DNA from 4 places in the Actinopolymorpha sp. NPDC004070 genome. Region 2 is predicted to be linked to each of the others. Evidence: predicted binding sites of a transcription regulator. Region 2 holds the regulator's gene; each other region holds the start of a gene.
What was found. Region 2 encodes LexA, which represses DNA repair genes until DNA is damaged. Its sites were predicted from a motif close to TCGAACANNTGTTCGA; they were not measured.
Positions count from the first base shown of each region.

Region 1: ABZV93_RS20545 (DUF222 domain-containing protein) is a predicted target of LexA. The motif match lies at 2,309-2,324, and genes of this name have one in related genera.
Region 3: ABZV93_RS17180 (DUF222 domain-containing protein) is a predicted target of LexA. The motif match lies at 1,577-1,592, and genes of this name have one in related genera.
Region 4: ABZV93_RS00700 (alpha-ketoglutarate-dependent dioxygenase AlkB) is a predicted target of LexA. The motif match lies at 2,368-2,383, and genes of this name have one in related genera.

Region 1 covers NZ_JBEXMJ010000011.1:94,918-99,343, forward strand. The annotation lists gene ABZV93_RS20540 (phosphoribosyltransferase) at 333-1,697, shown strand; gene ABZV93_RS20545 (DUF222 domain-containing protein) at 2,503-4,296, shown strand; gene ABZV93_RS20550 (discoidin domain-containing protein) at 4,386-4,426, opposite strand, start outside.
Region 2 covers NZ_JBEXMJ010000007.1:322,450-326,875, forward strand. The annotation lists gene ABZV93_RS15475 (ATP-dependent DNA helicase) at 1-1,061, shown strand, start outside; gene ABZV93_RS15480 (hypothetical protein) at 1,104-1,970, opposite strand; gene lexA (transcriptional repressor LexA) at 2,014-2,748, opposite strand; gene ABZV93_RS15490 (LysM domain-containing protein) at 3,108-3,791, shown strand; gene nrdR (transcriptional regulator NrdR) at 4,367-4,426, shown strand, end outside.
Region 3 covers NZ_JBEXMJ010000009.1:3,751-8,176, reverse strand. The annotation lists gene ABZV93_RS17180 (DUF222 domain-containing protein) at 1-1,574, opposite strand, end outside; gene ABZV93_RS17175 (ferredoxin) at 1,883-2,092, opposite strand; gene ABZV93_RS17170 (cytochrome P450) at 2,174-3,394, opposite strand; gene ligD (non-homologous end-joining DNA ligase) at 3,556-4,426, shown strand, end outside.
Region 4 covers NZ_JBEXMJ010000001.1:154,186-158,611, forward strand. The annotation lists gene ABZV93_RS00690 (alpha/beta hydrolase) at 1-786, shown strand, start outside; gene ABZV93_RS00695 (SDR family NAD(P)-dependent oxidoreductase) at 815-1,615, opposite strand; gene ABZV93_RS00700 (alpha-ketoglutarate-dependent dioxygenase AlkB) at 1,717-2,346, opposite strand; gene ABZV93_RS00705 (hypothetical protein) at 2,497-2,982, shown strand; gene ABZV93_RS00710 (phosphotransferase) at 3,082-4,140, shown strand; gene ABZV93_RS00715 (hypothetical protein) at 4,351-4,426, shown strand, end outside.

The DNA.
Region 1 (4,426 bases), on a different contig from region 2:
GGACGAAGGTCACCCAGCATCAATCGCGCCAACCGGCAACGGCACGAGGCGGCGGCTCGGCACGACCCCTCGGCGCGGCCCTCCGGGCATGGGCACCTCGGCGCGGGGCCGCGGGCCCTCCGGCACGGCCCTCCGGGCACGGGCCCTGGCACCTGCCCGGCACGGGCTCCCCGCGGCCCGGCGAAGCTTGTCGGCGCCTCGCCGACGGACTTTCGCCACTGTAATTTCCCGCCGTACGGGCATTGGATCGAACTCGATCCCCGATCATGGCCCGCGCCGCGGGGGGATGACCCGTTGACTTCGTGGTCGTCCCGAGGTTGAGGAGGCTGACGATGCTCTTCCGGAACCGGAAGGAGGCCGGCCGACAGCTCGCTGACCGGCTGATACCCCACAAAGCGCCCGACATGGTGGTTCTCGGGCTCCCCCGGGGCGGCGTACCGGTCGCGTTCGAGGTCGCACGGGCGCTCGACGCGCCGCTCGACGTCCTCGTCGTCCGCAAGCTCGGTGTGCCGTCCCAGCCGGAGCTCGCGATGGGCGCGATCGGCGAGGGCGGCGTGCGGTTCGTGGACGAGTCGCTGGTACGGAAGTCCGGCGTCCGGCCCGAAGAACTCCGGGCCGTGGAGAAGCGCGAACACGCCGAGCTCACCCGCCGCGCGCAGGCGTTCCGCGGCAACCGTCCGCAGACCCGGCTGGCGGGTCGCACGGTCATCGTCGTCGACGACGGGATCGCCACCGGGTCGACCGCCTGGGTCGCCTGCCAGGTGGCCCGCCAGCTCGGTGCGGCCCGCACGATACTGGCCGCCCCGGTCGCCTCGCCCCGCGCGGTCGAGTACCTGTCGATGGCCGCCGACGAAGTGGTCTGCCTTGACACCCCGGAGTCGTTCTACGCGATCGGGGAGTTCTACTCCGACTTCCGGCAGACGCCCGACAGCGAGGTCGTCGCGCTGCTGCACGAGGCCCAGGACGCAGCCGACGCAGCGCACTCGCAGCACACCGAACCCACGCAGCACGCGGAAGGCACGGAGCACGCGGAAGGCGCGGAGCGCGTGGACGAGGAGGTCACGATCCCGGCCGGTACGCAACGGCTCGCCGGTCATCTCACGCTGCCGGAGAACGCCACCGGGATGGTCGTGTTCGCCCACGGCAGTGGCAGCAGCCGGCACAGCCCGCGTAACCAGTTCGTCGCCTCCGCACTGAACGCCGCCGGCCTGGGCACGCTGTTGTTCGACCTGCTTTCCTCCGCGGAAGAAAGCGACCGCGCCAACGTCTTCGACATACCCCTGCTCGCCACGAGGCTGGTGGAAGTCACCAACTGGCTGCGCGAACACCCCGCGACGCGCGACCTGCCGATCGGCTACTTCGGCGCCAGTACCGGTGCGGCCGCGGCACTGTCCGCAGCAGCCGAGGTGGCCGACTCGACCAACGTCGCCGCGGTGGTCTCCCGTGGCGGCCGGCCCGACCTCGCCGCGTCCGACCTCGACCTCGTCCGGGCGCCGACGCTCCTGATCGTCGGCGGCCACGACCCCGTCGTCGTCGACCTCAACCTCGACGCCGCCCGCCGCCTGCACTGCGAGAAGTCCGTGCACGTCGTGCCCGGCGCCACGCACCTTTTCGAGGAACCCGGCACCCTCGAAGCCGTCGCGGACCAGGCCACCCGCTGGTTCACCAGCCACCTGCGCGCCAAGGCGTCGCACTGACCTGCCGCGATCACTGCCGCTGCCCGCTCCGGCTCAGGCGGGCGGGAGTTCCAGTGCCACCCGTGCGCCTCCGGCCGGCGACCGCCCGACCAGCAGGCGCCCGCCTGCCTCCTCCGCGTCGCGGCGGACCACGTCGAGGCCCAGCCCCGTGGAGCCGACTGCGAGTCCGGTCCGTCACCGACGCGTCGCCGACCACTCCGCTCCAGCCCGTACGGGAGGCCGGCGCGGACTGTGACCGCCACCCCGCGGATGACGAGCACGGCCGGATTTTCTTCCGCGGAAGAATCCGTCTCGGCCCGAAGCCACCGGAGGCGGCTTGCCGATGATCTCGTACCGGCGCGAGCTGCCGTGGATGGACGGCCGGCCTCCCGGATTCTTCCGCGGAAGAATCCGGGAGGCGCGTGGGCCCGCCACCTCTCGCGGCTCTTCGTGAGGAGTCTCCCGTCCCCGTCGGACTCCGGTCGGCATGTGTCCGGCCCCGTCGTACTCCGCACCGCAGCTCCGTTGTAGTCCGCACCGCATTCACTCTCGGCGCGAGGCGGCGCGGGGGTGAGACTCGCCGACCGGCCGGTTCGCCGAATCAGCGAGCCTGTCGGCGGCCAGGTCTACCATCGAACACATGAGCGATTGCACTTCCCCCACCTCGGCCTTCACCGCTGTGCCGAAGGACGCGCCCGCGTCGGCCTCCACTCCTGCGGCGCGGATCCCACACCCCGCGTCCCCTGACCAGGCCACTACAGGAGTAGGAGAGTCTCCGCCCGGCTCAGGTGGGGCCGGCTCAGGTACGCCCAGGTCGCTGGAAGGCTTGGAGGCCGAGATCTGCGACCTTGCGTCCAGGATCGCCATCGCCACCCACGAGTGGTTACGGCTGATCGTCGCCTTCGACCGGCGCGAGGGCTGGCGCACCTGCGGGTGCAGGTCGACCGCGCAGTGGCTGTCCTGGCGGTGCGGGATGAGCCTGTCCGCCGCCTACGAACACCTCCGCGTCGGCCGTGCCCTCGAAAACCTCCCGAAGGTCGCCGCGGAGTTCGCCGCCGGGCGCCTGTCCTACTCCAAGGTCCGCGCCCTGACCAGGATCGCCGACGCCGACCAACGCTCGTCCCAAGCCGATCGCCCTACCACCGGCGACAAGACCACGAATGCGGGCAAGACCAAGGGGGCGGGCACGAGCGAGACCGCGGACGAGACCGGCCGTCGAGCACAACATGCCGAACCCGAAGCGAACGGCGAGCCCGGCGCCACCACTCCAGCCAAACACCCCCCAGACACAGCAGGTACGAGCGATCAGGGACCGCAGGGACACGCAGACGCCGAGGACGACCACGGGTACGAGGACGACGAGGACGCCACGGCAGAAGACGCCGAGGCAGACGCCGAGGACGAACTGCTCAATCTCGCGCGCAGTGCCACCGCCTCCCAGCTCGACCGGATCGCCCGCGGCTGTGCGGCGGCTCGTTCCAAGGACCAGAACCTCCGCCGAGCTATGCGCCGCGGGGTCTGGTGGTACACCGACGACGACGGCTCGCTGGTCATCCGCGGAAGACTCGCCCCCGACGAAGGTGCAGTCGTCGTCGCCGCACTCGAAGCCGCACTCGACACCCTGCTCGCTCGGAAACCTGGGCCACCCGCGCCAACTACATCACCCGAGCCAGCCTCCCCTTCCGCAGAAGCGCCGGTCCAGGACCGCGACTCCGCGGGATCCGGCAACTCCACCAACCCCGCCCCGGGCGGCAGCGAACCCACGCCCCCTCCGAACTCGGATTCTTCCGCGGAAGAACCCCCGCCGGACCAGACCCCACCGAACGACCCACCACCAGACGGCACCCCGCGGGCCATCCCGCACCGCCACCGCGGGGCACTGGCCGCCGACGCCCTCGTCCTGATGGCCGAAACGCTGCTGACCAACACCCCGGCATTCCTCAACTCCGCCGACAAGTACCGCATCATCGTCCACCTGACCCCCGCAGCAGCCCCAGGCACGGCCACCGCACCGCACCACCCCGCATCCCTCGACGACGGCACCCCACTCCCACCCGAAACAACCGACCGGCTCGCCTGCGAAGCCACCGTCACCAACCTCCACCTCGGCCACGACGGACAGATCCACGGCCTGAGCGACCCCACCAGATTCCCCCGCACCGCCACCGCACGAGCCGTCCGAATCCGCGCACACCACACCTGCCAAGCCCCCAGCTGCACCACCCGCCGCGGACTCCAAATCCACCACGTACGCCACTGGAGCCACGGCGGCCCAACCAGCCTGAACAACCTCATCCTCATCTGCCGCTACCACCACTGGCTCGCCCACGAAGGCAACCACACCTTCACCGCCCACCCCGACGGGACCTTCACCTTCCACCGACCCGACGGCACCGAAATCCCCGCCACACCCCCACTACCCGGCCCCACCAAAAGACCAGCCCACACCACCACCGACCACGACCACGACCACGCGGCCCGATCCGCGCTCCACCCCTGGATCAACCCACACCAACCACTCGACCAAGACGCCCTCACCCCACCCTGGTGGTCCGGTGACCCCCTCGACCTCCACTACGCCATCAGCGTCATCCTCGACACCCAAGCCGCACCGAACTGACGCCGCCGGCCGCCTGGTCACCCGACACACCCGTCCCTACCCGCAGATTCCGACGCACCGCAGATGCCGGCTCACCCGCAGGTCTCCGGTCACTCGTAGATCTCGAGTTCGACGATGCGGGAGTACGTCG
Region 2 (4,426 bases):
CCGACGCCGAGTCGGGCCGGCGGCAGGCGCGTTCCTACGTCGAGCAGATCCGCGACGTCGCCGAACGCGTCAGCGCGTTGTCGCCGTACGACGTGGTGTGGGTGGCCGAACGCGAGCGGGGTGGTCCGGAGCTTCGGGTCGCGCCGCTGTCGGTCGCGGGCCTGCTACGGGAGAAGCTGCTCGCCGAGCGGACCTGCGTCCTCACCTCGGCAACACTGAAGCTGGGCGGGGACTTCGACTCCGCCGCACGGTCGGTGGGTCTGCGCCCGGTCGACCGGATCCCGGACGGGGAGGACGGCCGGGCCGGCGGGGGTACGCCCGAACAGACCGGGAAGCAGGACCGCGAACCGGCGGGTGAGGGCGGCAAGGACGTCGTGGAGCCGCTGCCATGGCGCGCTCTGGATGTCGGCTCGCCGTTCGACTACGAGCGGCAGGCGATCCTCTACGTCGCCCGCAGGTTGGCTCCGCCCGGTCGTGGCGGGATCTCCCCGCGTGTCCTGGAGGAGGTCGGCGAGCTGGTGGAGGCGGCCGGCGGTGCGACGTTGGGGTTGTTCTCGTCCCGCCGGGCGGCGGAGGAGGCGGCCGCGGCGGTGCGGGACCGGCTGGGAACGGAGGTGCTCTGCCAGGGCGAGGGGCAGCTGAGTGAGCTGCACCGGAGGTTCGCCGCCGAGCCGGACACGTCGTTGTTCGGGACGCTGTCCCTGTGGCAGGGCCTCGACGTGCCGGGGGACGCCTGTCAGCTCGTGATCATCGACAGGATTCCGTTCCCGCGCCCGGACGACCCGCTGATGTCGGCGCGTCAGCGCGCGGTCGACGAGGCGGGAGGGAACGGCTTCATGTCCGTGGCGGCCACGCACGCCGCGCTCCTGCTCGCGCAGGGGGTCGGTCGCCTCATCCGCAGGTCGACCGACCGTGGAGTGGTGGCGGTGCTCGACCCGCGGCTGGTCACCGCGCGATACGGCAACTACCTGCGGGCGTCGCTGCCGCCGATGTGGTTCACCGGAGACCGCGACGTCGCGCTCGGTGCGCTGCGCCGGCTGCGGTCGGCCCGCGAGAGCTGAGACCGCGCGAGCACAGCCGGCGTCAGCTGGTCGCCGGCCGGGTCAGGGGCGGTGGACGCACACCGCGACAGGGGTCTGCTGCCGGCCCTGGCCGAACGGGTTGTCGCGGAAGAGCTCGGCGAAGAACTCGGCCGGCCGGCTGGTGTCGTGGCCCAGGACATCCCGGCCCAGGTCGTTGGAATCGATCACCACGGTGCCGCCGAGCGTGCCGGCCGGACCCGGCGGGAGCACCTTGCGAAGCGTCGCGGTGATCTCGGCGGCCATCTTGTCGGGGGCCTTCGGCGGCAGCTTCGCGGAGACGTTGGACGGGAACGCGGAGTAGGGCGTCGGGCCGTCGATCGCGTTGACCCGGTGACCGGCGACCCGGTAGAACCAGCCGCGCCGGCCCAGTGCCTTGCCCACGACGCTCGCCCCGGCCGCGACCATGATGCGCGGAAGCCCGGCCTCCTTGATCGCCAGCTGCATGGTCCACGGGCTGCCGAGTCCGATGCCGTGCGGTGTGCGCTGCACCCACTTCGACAGCACCCGGGCCGCCGGAGTCGGGTTGATCTCCCAGGTGAAGTAGGACCGTCCCTGGGAGATCGCCACGATCTTCTCGCTCACCACGACGTACCAGGGCTCGTCGAACGCGCCCTCGAACCTGCTGTCGTCCTCGGCGAGCCGGACCGTCTTGACCACGTAGTCGCTGAGTTTGTCCGCCACCGGGTCACCCCGGCCGAACAGGTCGGTCTGGATCGGGACGCGTGCCCATCGCGTCCCGTCCACCTCGATGGTCAGACTCTTCCCGGCGTTGGGGTCCAGCGGCTCCTTCGGAGGAGGTCCCGGACGCCCGGACTCGGCAACACCTATGTTGACGGGTGCCTGATCGGATCCGGGCGTGGTGCCGGTCTCAGCCGCTGGGTCGGACATGTCGCTCCCGGTGATGACTCCTGTGACGAGCGTCGCATCCTGCTCAGACGCGACGTAGAACGGCGACGACCTTACCGAGAATGACGGCATCGTCTCCAGGGATGGGCTCGTACGCCGGATTGTGAGGCACCAGCCACACCTTGCCGTCACGGGGCCGATAGGTCTTGACGGTCGCCTCGCCGTCGATCATCGCCGAGACGATCTCCCCCGACTCCGCCTCGGGCTGCTGGCGCACGACCACCCAGTCGCCGTCGCAGATGGCCGCCTCCACCATGGAGTCGCCTCGGACGCGGAGCAGGAAGAGCTCACCCTCGCCGACGAGCTGGCGCGGCAGCGGCATGATCTCCTCGACCGACTGCTCGGCCAGGATCGGGCCACCGGCCGCGATCCGGCCCACCACCGGCACGAACGCGGGGGCCGGGCGGTCCTCGCCGCTGTCGGTCTCGTCGTAGGCCGGCACTCCCGCCAGGGGCCGCCGGGTGGACGTGGACGGTGCGAGCACCTCGAGCGCCCGGGGCCGGTTGGGGTCGCGGCGGATGAAGCCCTTGGTCTCCAGGACCCTTAGCTGGTGGGCGACCGACGAGGACGACGTCAGCCCTACGAGGTCACCGATCTCACGCATCGCCGGGGGATAACCGCGCGTCTCCACCGAGTCGCGGATCACCTCGAGGATGCGTCGCTGGCGTGGAGTGAGCCCGGTCGCGTCGGGTGGTCCGTCGGGGAGCTCCCGGACGGTCGCCGTCGGGGACTCGGTCGCTGTGTTTTTCCGCTTGGGCATAGCGGCTGTCTCCTTCCACAGATTTCGGGTCGCGACTCTGCCGACCCTCGGAAGTGAGCCTAGAGCCTGGTCAGAGCACTTTCAAACATCTGTTCGACGCGTGTCGCGATTGTTTTACGAAACCACGAAACACCAGGTAAGGGAGCGTCCGGACAGCCGCGTCGAACGTGTTTTCGAGCGAACTCTGGTGCTTGTCGGTGGGCTGGTGTAGAAATCCATCAGTAAGTACGTCGAACAGTCGTTCGAGCGCCGATGCCGGAAGTGGAGACGCGGACGTGTGAAGCGGAAGCGGCCGGCGCCGACACGGCGGAGGGCGACGACGTGACGGAAGTGAATCGGTGTTCGTGGGAGGTCGGACGATGAGCAACAGCGCGTCGGTGGTCTATCTCGAGGACTTCGTGTCCCGTCGGGCCGGCGGTGCTCCCGAGCGCGGCCGCCGGCACCTCAGTCCGGTCGCGCCACCGGTGGACCCGGGCGCCGGCCGTGCCGATGGCGTGCGGCGTGACGGCGTCCCGTCCCGCGGCGTCCACCCGTTCCTCCGCGTTCCGCACGAGGGGATGGGCGGGGCTCGGGCGGAGGTTCCTGCCGTCCCTCACGTCGATCCGCGCGAGGTGGCGCCCGGGCAGGTGCGCCCCACCCGGCGGTCGCCGGCCGATCGCCGACGTCCCCCGCGACCGCGGGGCGTCCGGTCGTGCGTGCTTCCGGACGACGGGCGGGACGGCGCCTCCACTCTGCGCCTGACCCGGCGGGGCCGGCTGGCGCTGACCACGCTGACGGCCATGGCGGCGCTGGCGTTCGTTGCCGTCCTCGGGCTCCTGGCGCAGGCCGCGTTCGATGCCGCGGCCGGCGGGGCGGAGCGTCCGACTGCCACGACCACGATCACGGTGGAGCCCGGGGAGACGATGTGGGGGATCGCCACCCAGCTCACCCCTGGCGCCGACCCGCGGGCGACCGTCGACGAGATCGCCCGGCTGAACGACCTGTCCCGCGCCGGAGACCTGCGCGCCGGCCAGCGGCTGATCGTCCCCGTTCAGGCCCGCTGACCCGCCTTCGGCCAGTCTGTCCAGGTCCCTTCCGCCGGCCTGTCCGACTGCGTACGTGCACGGTTGCGCTGCCGCCCGGGTGTCTGCCCGTCCCGCGGCTTGTTCGCCCATCCCCCGACCTGCCTCCGACCTGCCTCTCGCGGACCTGTGCCTCTCGCCGACCTGTGCCTCTCGCCGGCCGCCGGTGCAGGCGTGGGCGCCGTGTGCCGGCATGTCCCGTGCGCTTCCGTGCCCCCACCGGCGGAGGAACAGGTCGCCCATTCGCGACATCTCCGGGCCGACACGCCGAGCCGGAAACTTGCTTTCGAATCGCCCCGCGAGCCTGACCTGCAAGGACGCCGACACGTGTGCGCGGCGACACGCAGGGCGCCTTGCGTGCCCGGCGGGACCGACGTAGCGTACCCCTAGATGTGGTAGTTACAGACCTGTAAGTCATCCACAGGTTGTGATTCGCAAGGCACAGGTTCTCCCCAGGTCATCCACAGGTTCGTCCCCAGGGGAGAGGGTGCCGGCGGGTGTCGGACGGAGATCGGCCGGGCGTCGCGCCCGCCGGCGGCGAGGGGAGTCACGAGGCGATGCACTGCCCGTTCTGCCGGCATCCTGACAGTCGGGTGGTCGACAGCCGCACCGCCGAC
Region 3 (4,426 bases), on a different contig from region 2:
GGGTCGGTTCCGGCGGTGGTCTTCGGTTGTGGGTGCTGGCCGGGTTCTCGCGGTCCAGGTGTTCGGTCCGCGACACCGCCCGGACCGGGTGAGCTGGATGCGTCGAGTGGAACGTGTGCCCCGAATGGGCTGGGTGACAGTTTGTCCTTGCCCGCTTGACCATCCCGGCTACTCGTCGCCCGCTGGCCACCGGGACGACCACGGTCGTCGGCGGCGGTTGCCCCGCTGGTCTCGTGCAGGTCTGTCGTCTCGCCCCGATCAGCCGCCGCCGCGTACGGGTTGCCGGGGTCGGCCGGCGGGGCTGTCTCGCCAGGGCCGTCCGTCGGATCCGGGTCAACGACCTCTTCGTCAACCCCGGGTTGCGACGCGGCTCCCGCGGTGTCATTGGTGCCCACACCGGCGTTGTCGCTCGGCTCTGCTTCCCCGGTGCCATTGGTGTCGTCGGTCTGCTTGCTGGGCTTGGAACTGGCAGGCGTGGCACCTGCGGTGCCGCGGGGGCTCTCGCCCGGCCCGGACTCTCCCGACCCGGGCTGTCCCGGCTCAGAACTCTTGGTGCGTTTGGTGTCCTCTTCCTGGGACTGGCCCTTGGCCTTGCGCTTGGCCTTTCGTTGGGCTTGGCGTTTGGCGTCGGGGGTCTGGCAGCCACACGGCATGGGCCGGACGGGGTTGAGGTCGTCGATGGTGCCGAACCCGACACCGTTCATCAGGTTGTGCAGATCGATCAGCACGGTGACGCAGTCCCGACCCCGGCCACGGCTGGGTGAGGCCTGGTGCTGCGCCCACCTGGCGACCAACTCCGCGAACGCGTCCCCACGCTTTTGGTCCAGGGGACGGTCGTCGGGTTCGGGGCGGGTGTCACGGGCAACCAGCGCCTCGACCAGCTTGCGGAGGACTTCCATCTCCAGCACCGGCAGCTTGATCACCACGGTCTCCGAACCGGGAATCCCGTTCGGCGCATACCGCAGGGACCGAGAGCGTTCGGCAGTGCGTTCGTCGTCCTCGAGTTCTTTACCGAGGCGGCGTTCCCACTCCTCCGGGGCCACCACCCGCAGCAGGTGCCGTCCGAGCAGGCGCACGTCGTCGGGGTTACGCCGCTTGGACTCCGCGATCAGGTACTCCTCGGCCTCTACGCGCTGTTCCAGGCTGATCCTCTTCGGGAGGTCCTTGATCGCCCCCGCGATCACTTGCGCGTGCCTGAACGACAGTTCTCCACGCGCCAGTGCCCGGGCGGTGAGAGTGATGGTGCGGTCGAGGTCGCGGGACAAGGCGACGGTGGCGTAGGAATCCTTCTTGCCCATCCGCTGGCTGTTGCGCAGCCACGTCGCGGTCGTAGCCGCACCCGTGGCCTTGCCGACGTCGCAGACCTCGGCCCTGGCCACCATCGCCAGCTTCAAGGCGGCCATCATCGCCTCGCCGACCTGGTGCAGGTCGAACAACCGGCCCAGCTTCTCGGGCCGAAGTGACAGCATCGGCGCCGCCAGCGCGTCACCGACGACAGAACGGACCTGAACCAGCGCAGCCTCCAGACGCTGCTCGGCGTCGATGCCGCCGTCCCAGCCCGAAGGATTCTGCACTGTCGAATATATGTTCGAACTCTACAGGCTGCCACCGACAGCTAACCCGTTGTCCACAACGCGATCCCGAAAACACGCCGATCCGCTACCTGTGGACAAAAACCTGGCGGCTCCGGCAGAGCCGGTTGGTGAGGCACACACATCCTGGCGCTTCGCCGGCCCACGGGCTCAGCTCGTTACACCCGTCGGATCGGGCACGACCGCAGGGGGCGACGATACGCCGCCCCTCCCAGTGCCTGGCCGTCAGTCCTGGCCGTCAGTCCTGGCCGTCAGTCCTGGCCGTCAGACCTGGCCGTCAGACCTGGCCGTCAGTTCGCCGGATCACCCTCGTCGGCGACGGTGATCGCTCCCGACGGGCACAACTGCGTCGCCTCCCCGGCGATGTCGGCCTCGGCAGCATCCGGTTGGCGGAGCAGTACCACCAGTCCGTCCTCGTCGCTCTGCTCGAAGATGTCCGGCGCGGTCAGCACGCACATCCCTGCGCCACAACAGATGTCCCGGTCAACGTTGATCCTCATCCGTCACCTCCCGTACCGGTGAACTCCGTGCCGCACAAACGTAGCGCGGGCGAAGCGCGCAGCCCCACCGACCAGACCGCGCTACCACGCCACCGGCAGACTGTGCACGCCGTAGATGGCCATGTCGGTTCGCAGCTGTACGTTTTCCGGCTCCACCGCCAGCCGGAGATTCGGGAACCGCGCGAGCAACTGGGCGAACCCGGTCCGCATCTCGATCCGTGCCAGCTGCTGACCGAGGCACTGGTGGATGCCGTGCCCGAACGCCAGGTGCCCGGTCGCCGAACGGCGCAGGTCGAGTCCGTCGGGGTTGCCGAAGCGCTCCGGGTCACGGTTGGCGGCGGGCAGGGACAAGGTGACGACCTCGCCGGCCCGCACCAGTTCGCCGTCGAGCTCGACGTCCTCCAGCGCGGCCCGCGTGGGCCCGATGTGCACGATGGTGAGGTAGCGCAGCAACTCCTCCACGGCGTTCTCCTCCAGCGAGGGATCCGCGCGCAGCGCCGCGAGCTGGTCGGGGTGCTGCAGCAGGGCGAACGTACCCAGCCCCAGCATGTTGGCGGTCGTCTCGTGCCCGGCGATCAGCAGCAGCACGGCGATGCCGGCGACCTCCTCGTCGTCGAGCCCACCACCGGCGATCAGCGTGCTGATCAGGTCGTCGGCGGGCGCTTCCCGCTTGCGTACGACCAACCCGTGGAGGTACTGCCGCAGCGAGACGAGCGCGCCCATCGCCTCCTCGAAACTGGAGTCCAGATGGAGCAGCACCCTGGTGTCGTGCTGGAACTTCTCCCTGTCGGTGTACGGAACACCGAGCAGTTCGCAGATCACCAGCGAGGGGATCGGCAGCGCGAACGCAGCGACCAGATCGGCGGGTGGGCCGTGGCGTTCCATCGCCTCCAGGTGCTCGGCCGTGATGCGCGCGATCCGGTCCTCCAGGTCCCGCATCCGCCGGACGGTGAAGTGGGACGTCAGCTGGCGCCGGTAACGAGTGTGCTCGGGTGGGTCCATACCGATGAAGAAGCCCGGCTCGGCTGGCCCGGGGTGCTCTTCCTCGAAGGCGATCCGGCGAGGAGCATGTTGCAGCTCACGGCGCCGGCTGAATCTCGGGTCGGCCAGCACCGCTCGCGCCAGCGGATAGCTCGTCACCAGCCAGCCCTGCGACCCGCCGGGGTAGCGCAACCGGCTGATCGGGCGTTCCTCGCGTAAGGCCTCGAGTACCGCGGGTGGGTCGAACGGGTCGGATCGTTCGACAGGGAGGCCGTCCACCAGTGGCATGGGCGCCACGGATGTCGGCATGGTCTTCGCCATCACGCGCTCCTCACGTTCCGGATCTCGGTTCGGTCCTCCGTCCTCCTTCCAGCAAACACCCGCGATGCTGAAATTACAACCAGTGTAAATATGCTTTCGATGTACGGGGCTGGTGCAACGACTGGTCGCGTCGCCCGCCGGACCGGGGTAGAACAGGACACGTGCCCGACAAGTTGGACGCCTACCGCCGCAAGCGCAGCGCGGATCGCACCGCCGAGCCGGTGCCCGCCGAAGGCCCGCTGCCCGAAGGCAACGACGACACCTTCGTGATCCAGGAGCACCACGCCCGCCGGCTGCACTGGGACTTCCGGCTCGAACGCGACGGTGTCCTCGTCTCCTGGGCGCTGCCCAAGGGCCTTCCGGACGACCCGAAGAAGAACCACCTCGCGGTGCACACCGAGGACCACCCGCTGGAGTACGCCGACTTCGCCGGCGAGATCGCAAAGGGCGAGTACGGCGGGGGGACGGTGGAGATCTGGGACCGGGGCACGTACGAGTGCGAGAAGTGGACCGACCGCGAGGTGAAGGTCGTCCTGCACGGCACCCACGGCGACCGGTCGCAGGGCCGTTTCGTGCTCATCAAGACCGGCGAGAACTGGCTCATCCACCGGATGGACTACTCCCCCGACGAGGACACCGACTCAGACATCGACTCAGACTCGAAGGCCCCCGCGAAGAAGGCCTCGAAGAAGGCCGCGGCCACGAAGTCGACCGCGAAGAAGGCCACGGCGAGCAAGGCACCCGCCAAGAAGACGGCAGCGAAGAAGACCTCGGCCACGAAGACTGCAGGGAAGAAGTCCGCGACGAAGAAGCAGTCGTCGGCGAGCAGTACGCCCACGTCCGGCAGGAAGACCACCGCGGCCCGCATGTCGGGTTCGGAGCCGCTGCCCGAACCCGTACGCCCGATGCTGGCGACCCTGGGCGAGCTGCCACCCAGCCGCGACGACGAGAAGTTCGGCTACGAGATGAAGTGGGACGGCCTGCGGGCGGTCGCCTACGCCGACGGCTCGAAGGTCCGCCTGAAGACCCGCA
Region 4 (4,426 bases), on a different contig from region 2:
GGCGGCGACCCCACCGGGTCCGTGCGTGTGCGGATCCTCCGCCCGCCGCGGGCACGGGGCCTGCTGCCGGCGATCGTCTACGTGCACGGCGCCGGCTGGGTGTTCGGCAACGCGCAGACCCACGACCGGCTGGTCCGCGAGCTCGCCACGCAGGCGCAGGCAGCCGTGGTCTTCCCGGAGTACGACAGGGCACCGGAGGCGCGCTACCCCGTCGCGCTGGAGCAGTGCTACGCGGCGGCGCAGTGGGTGTGCGCCCAGGGCGCCCTGCAGGGACTGGACTCCTCCCACATCGCGGTGGCCGGTGACTCGGTGGGCGGCAACCTGGCGATCGCCCTTACCCTGCTGGCGAAACAACGTGGGGACGTGCGGTTTGCCGCGCAGGTGGAGTTCTACCCCGTGACCGACGCGGCGTTCGACACCGGCTCGTACGAGGAGTTCGCCGAGGGTTACCACCTGCGCCGGGACGCCATGCGGTGGTTCTGGGACCAGTACACCCCCGACGAGAAGGAGCGGGCCCATGTCACGGTGTCCCCGCTGCGTGCCGACACCGACGACCTGCGCGACCTGCCGCCCGCGCTGGTGATCACCGCGGAGGCCGACGTGCTCCGTGACGAGGGAGAGGCGTTCGCGGTCAACCTGCGCCGGGCGGGGGTGCCCACGACCGCGGTGCGGTACGCCGGGATGATCCACGACTTCGTGATGCTGGACGCGCTCCGTGACACCGGGGCTGCGCGGGCGGCGGTGGCCCAGGCGGCGACCTGGCTGCGGGACCACCTCAAGGCGTGAGCCGCCCCGGCCCTGGCCGCGCGGCCGGTCAGGTCGCGCGGGCCGCGCGGTCGTAGGCGGCGCGGGGGATCTGGGTGGCGAGCTTGCCGCCACTGACGTCGATCAGCGTCCCGGTGACGTACCCGGCCTGGTCGGAGGCGAGGAAGCAGACCAGGTTGGCGATGTCGTCCGGCGTACCCCAGCGGCGGATCGTGAGCAGGTCCAGCAGCCTGTCCTGTTCGTCGGGGGAGCGTTCGGCGAAGTGGTTCATCTGGGTGGGGACCATGCCCGGGGCGTAGGCGTTCGCGGTGATGTCCCATGGGCCGAGCTCGCCGGCGAGTGCCTGGGTGAAGTGCGCCACCGCCGCCTTCGCCGCCGCATAGGCCGAGCCCCCGGCGCTGGGGACGATGGCGGCGAACGACGAGGCGTTGATGATGCGCCCGGAACGCTGCTCCTTCATTACCGGCACGACGGCCTTGCACATCAGGAACGTTCCGGTGAGGTTGACGTCCTGGCAGCGGCGCCAGCTCTCCTCCGACAGGACGTCGACGGGGCCGCCCGCGACGATGCCGGCGTTGTTGACCAGGATGTCGATGCGGCCGTATCGGCGTACGGTCTCCTCGACGACCTCCTGGATGCGCGCCGCGTCGGTGACGTCACAGACGAACTGGCTCGCCGGCACGCTGGTCTCGGAGGTGAGCTCGGCGCCGAGGGAGTCCAGGTCGCCGGGGTGGACGTCCAGCGCCACGGTGGTGACCCCTTCGGCGGCCAGCCGGCGCACCAGCGCGCGGCCGATCCCGCGCCCGGCGCCGGTGACGATGGCAACCCGTCCGGTGAGATCGATGTGCATGCCCGCCAGCCAACCACGAAGCCGGGCGGGCGGCGGCCGACCTGTCCGGGCATGGTCTGCGCCGTCTCGCCCATCGAGCCCGGGGGTGTGGGTGCCGGGGCTCAGCGCACGCCGCGCGGGCGGAACTGGATGCTGATCCGCGGCCCGACCACGCCCCTGGTCTTGGGCACGCAGTGCTCCCAGGTGCGCTGACAGGAACCGCCCATCACGATCAGGTCGCCGTGGCCCAGTGGGTGGCGGATCGTCTCACCGCCGCCGCGTGGCCGCAGCAGCAGGGAACGCGGGGCGCCGAGGGAGATGATCGCCACCATGGTGTCGTCGGTGCGGCCGCGGCCGATCCGGTCACCGTGCCAGGCGACACTGTCACTGCCGTCGCGGTAGAGACACAGCCCGGCGGTGCGGAACGGCTCACCCAGCTCCTCGGCGTAGTGGGCGTCAAGCGCGGCCCTGGCCTCGTCGAGCAACGGGTCGGGAAGGGGAGTGTCCTCGTCGTAGAAGCACAGCAGCCGCGGGACGTCGACAACCCGGTCGTACATCTGCCGCTTCTCGGCGTACCACGGAACGACCTCACTCAACCGCTCGAACAGCTGGTCGGAGCCGCGCACCCAGCCCGGCCGCAGGTCGATCCACGCTCCGTAGCTGAGCGGCACGCGGCGGACGGCGCCGGCGAGCTCGGCCAGGCCCGGCTCGTCGGCGTAGTCCAGCAGGGAGCCCTGGAACGCCGAGGTCACGCCTCGACCCTACCCGATGCTTCGAACAGACGTTCGCCGTGTGGGACGTGTCGGGGATCAGCCGGACGTTTCGGACGACTCCGCGACATGGAACGTCACCCGGCGGTTCAATGGCGATCACATGACAGGGATTACATGGGAGGGCGGGGAATGAGCCGGCATCGGTTCCACGGGGACCCGGCCCGCTTCGAGGTGGTCGCGGCGTACGTCGGAGAGCGGTTCCCGGCGGCGAAGTACGTCGCGGACGTCGCCGGTGGCCAGGGCATGCTGGCGCGTCTGCTGCGCAAGCGGTACGGCATGGAGTGCGAGGTGGTGGACCCGCGCGGATGGACGCTGAAGGGCGTGCCCGGGCGGGCGGAGGAGTACTCCGCGAAGATGGCCGACTTCTACGACGTCGTGGTCGGTCTCCACCCGGACGAGGCGCTGCGGGAGGTGGTGGATTCGGCCGTTACGCGTCCGGTTCTGGTGGTGCCCTGCTGCAACTTCTGGGATCGATCCCACAAGCTGGGCCAGACCGACCTCCTCGCCGCGATCGTCGCCCACCACCGGGGCCTGGGTGGCGCCTGCGAGACCGTACGGCTGGACTTCCGCGGCCCGAAGAACCTCGGCCTCGTGCTCGAGCCACCCTGTGCCTGACCTGTGCCTGACCTGTGCCTGACCTGTGCCTGACCTGTGAGTTTCGCGTATGTCCGAATTGTCTTGTGCCGCTGTCGTTTCTGCGGCGAGGATCGACCGGTGACCGCAGAACGCAGGTTCGCCGACCCTGAGCACCTGGCCGCGCTCGCCCGCGCGGTGTTCGGCAACCGCCGCCGGCTGGTTGCCACCGAACGACTGGCCGGTGGCACCAAGAAGGGCGTGTACCGCCTCGCGTTCGACGACGACAGCACGGCGATCGTCTACAGCTGGGACCCGGACGAGAACTACTGGCCGTCCTCGCCGAGCGGCGACGGCGACGGTGCCGACCAGGGTGACGGCAAGGGTGACGGCAAAGCTGACGGCAAGGGTGACGACGAGGACTGGGCGGACCCGTTCTCGCACGCCTCCGGCTTCGAGTTGTTCGAGGCCGCGCGCACTCACCTGGACGCGGTGGGCGTACGCAGCCCGCGGGTCTACCTCGCGGACCGAAGCCGGGCGCACTTCCCGGCGGACGTCGCGGTCGTCGAGGATCTCCGTGGTCCGAACCTTGAGACGCTGCTGGTGGACGATCCGGCAGCGGCGAGCGCGGTCGTGGGCCGGCTGGGTGACGCCCTCGGCCGCATGCACGCCCACCTCGGACCGACGTACGGCAAGGTCGCCATGGTCAAGGGCGGAGGTCGCCCGGTCGGCTCCTCGTGCGAGCAGGTCGTTCTCGACAACGCGCTCGCCGATCTCGCCGGGGCAGCGTCTCGTGACCGGCGAGTGGCGAGAGCGCACGACGAGTTCGCCGACGTCCTCCGGCTGCTGGCGGGTGCCATCCGCCCTCGCACCGAGTACGGCCTCATCCACGGCGAGCTGGGACCGGATCACGTGATGGTCGGGTCCGACGGTGCCCCGGTCCTCATCGACATCGAGGGCCTGATGTTCTTCGACGTCGAATGGGAGCACGTCTTCCTGCGGATCCGCTTCGGCGCGCACTATGCGGCCCTTCGCCGGGACGACCTGGACAGGCAGCGGCTCGCGCTCTACCGCCTCGCGATGCACCTGTCGCTCGTCGCGAACCCTCTGCTCATCCTCGACACCGACTTCCCCAACCGGGAGGGTATGCGGAGGATCGCCGAGGCGAACCTCGCACAGTCGTTCGGCTTCCTGAACTGAGTCGGGTCTTCGAACCGAGTCCGCCTGGCACGGCCGAACGGCCGAACGGCCGAACGACCGAACGACCGATCGGCCGGACGGCCGAACGCGGACGACGACAGGGCAAGGGCTGTCGGGGACGACGATCGTTAATTACAGTCCGGACCGAAAGATCGCTCCATCGCCTGCAACGTCGTCGTTCGTCCGCCCCGAGCCCGCGGGAGAAACGCCATGCCAGGTTCCGCGATCGTCACCGCTACCGCGGCCACCGCCGCCGTCGCTCTCGCCGTCGCGACCGCCCTTCCCG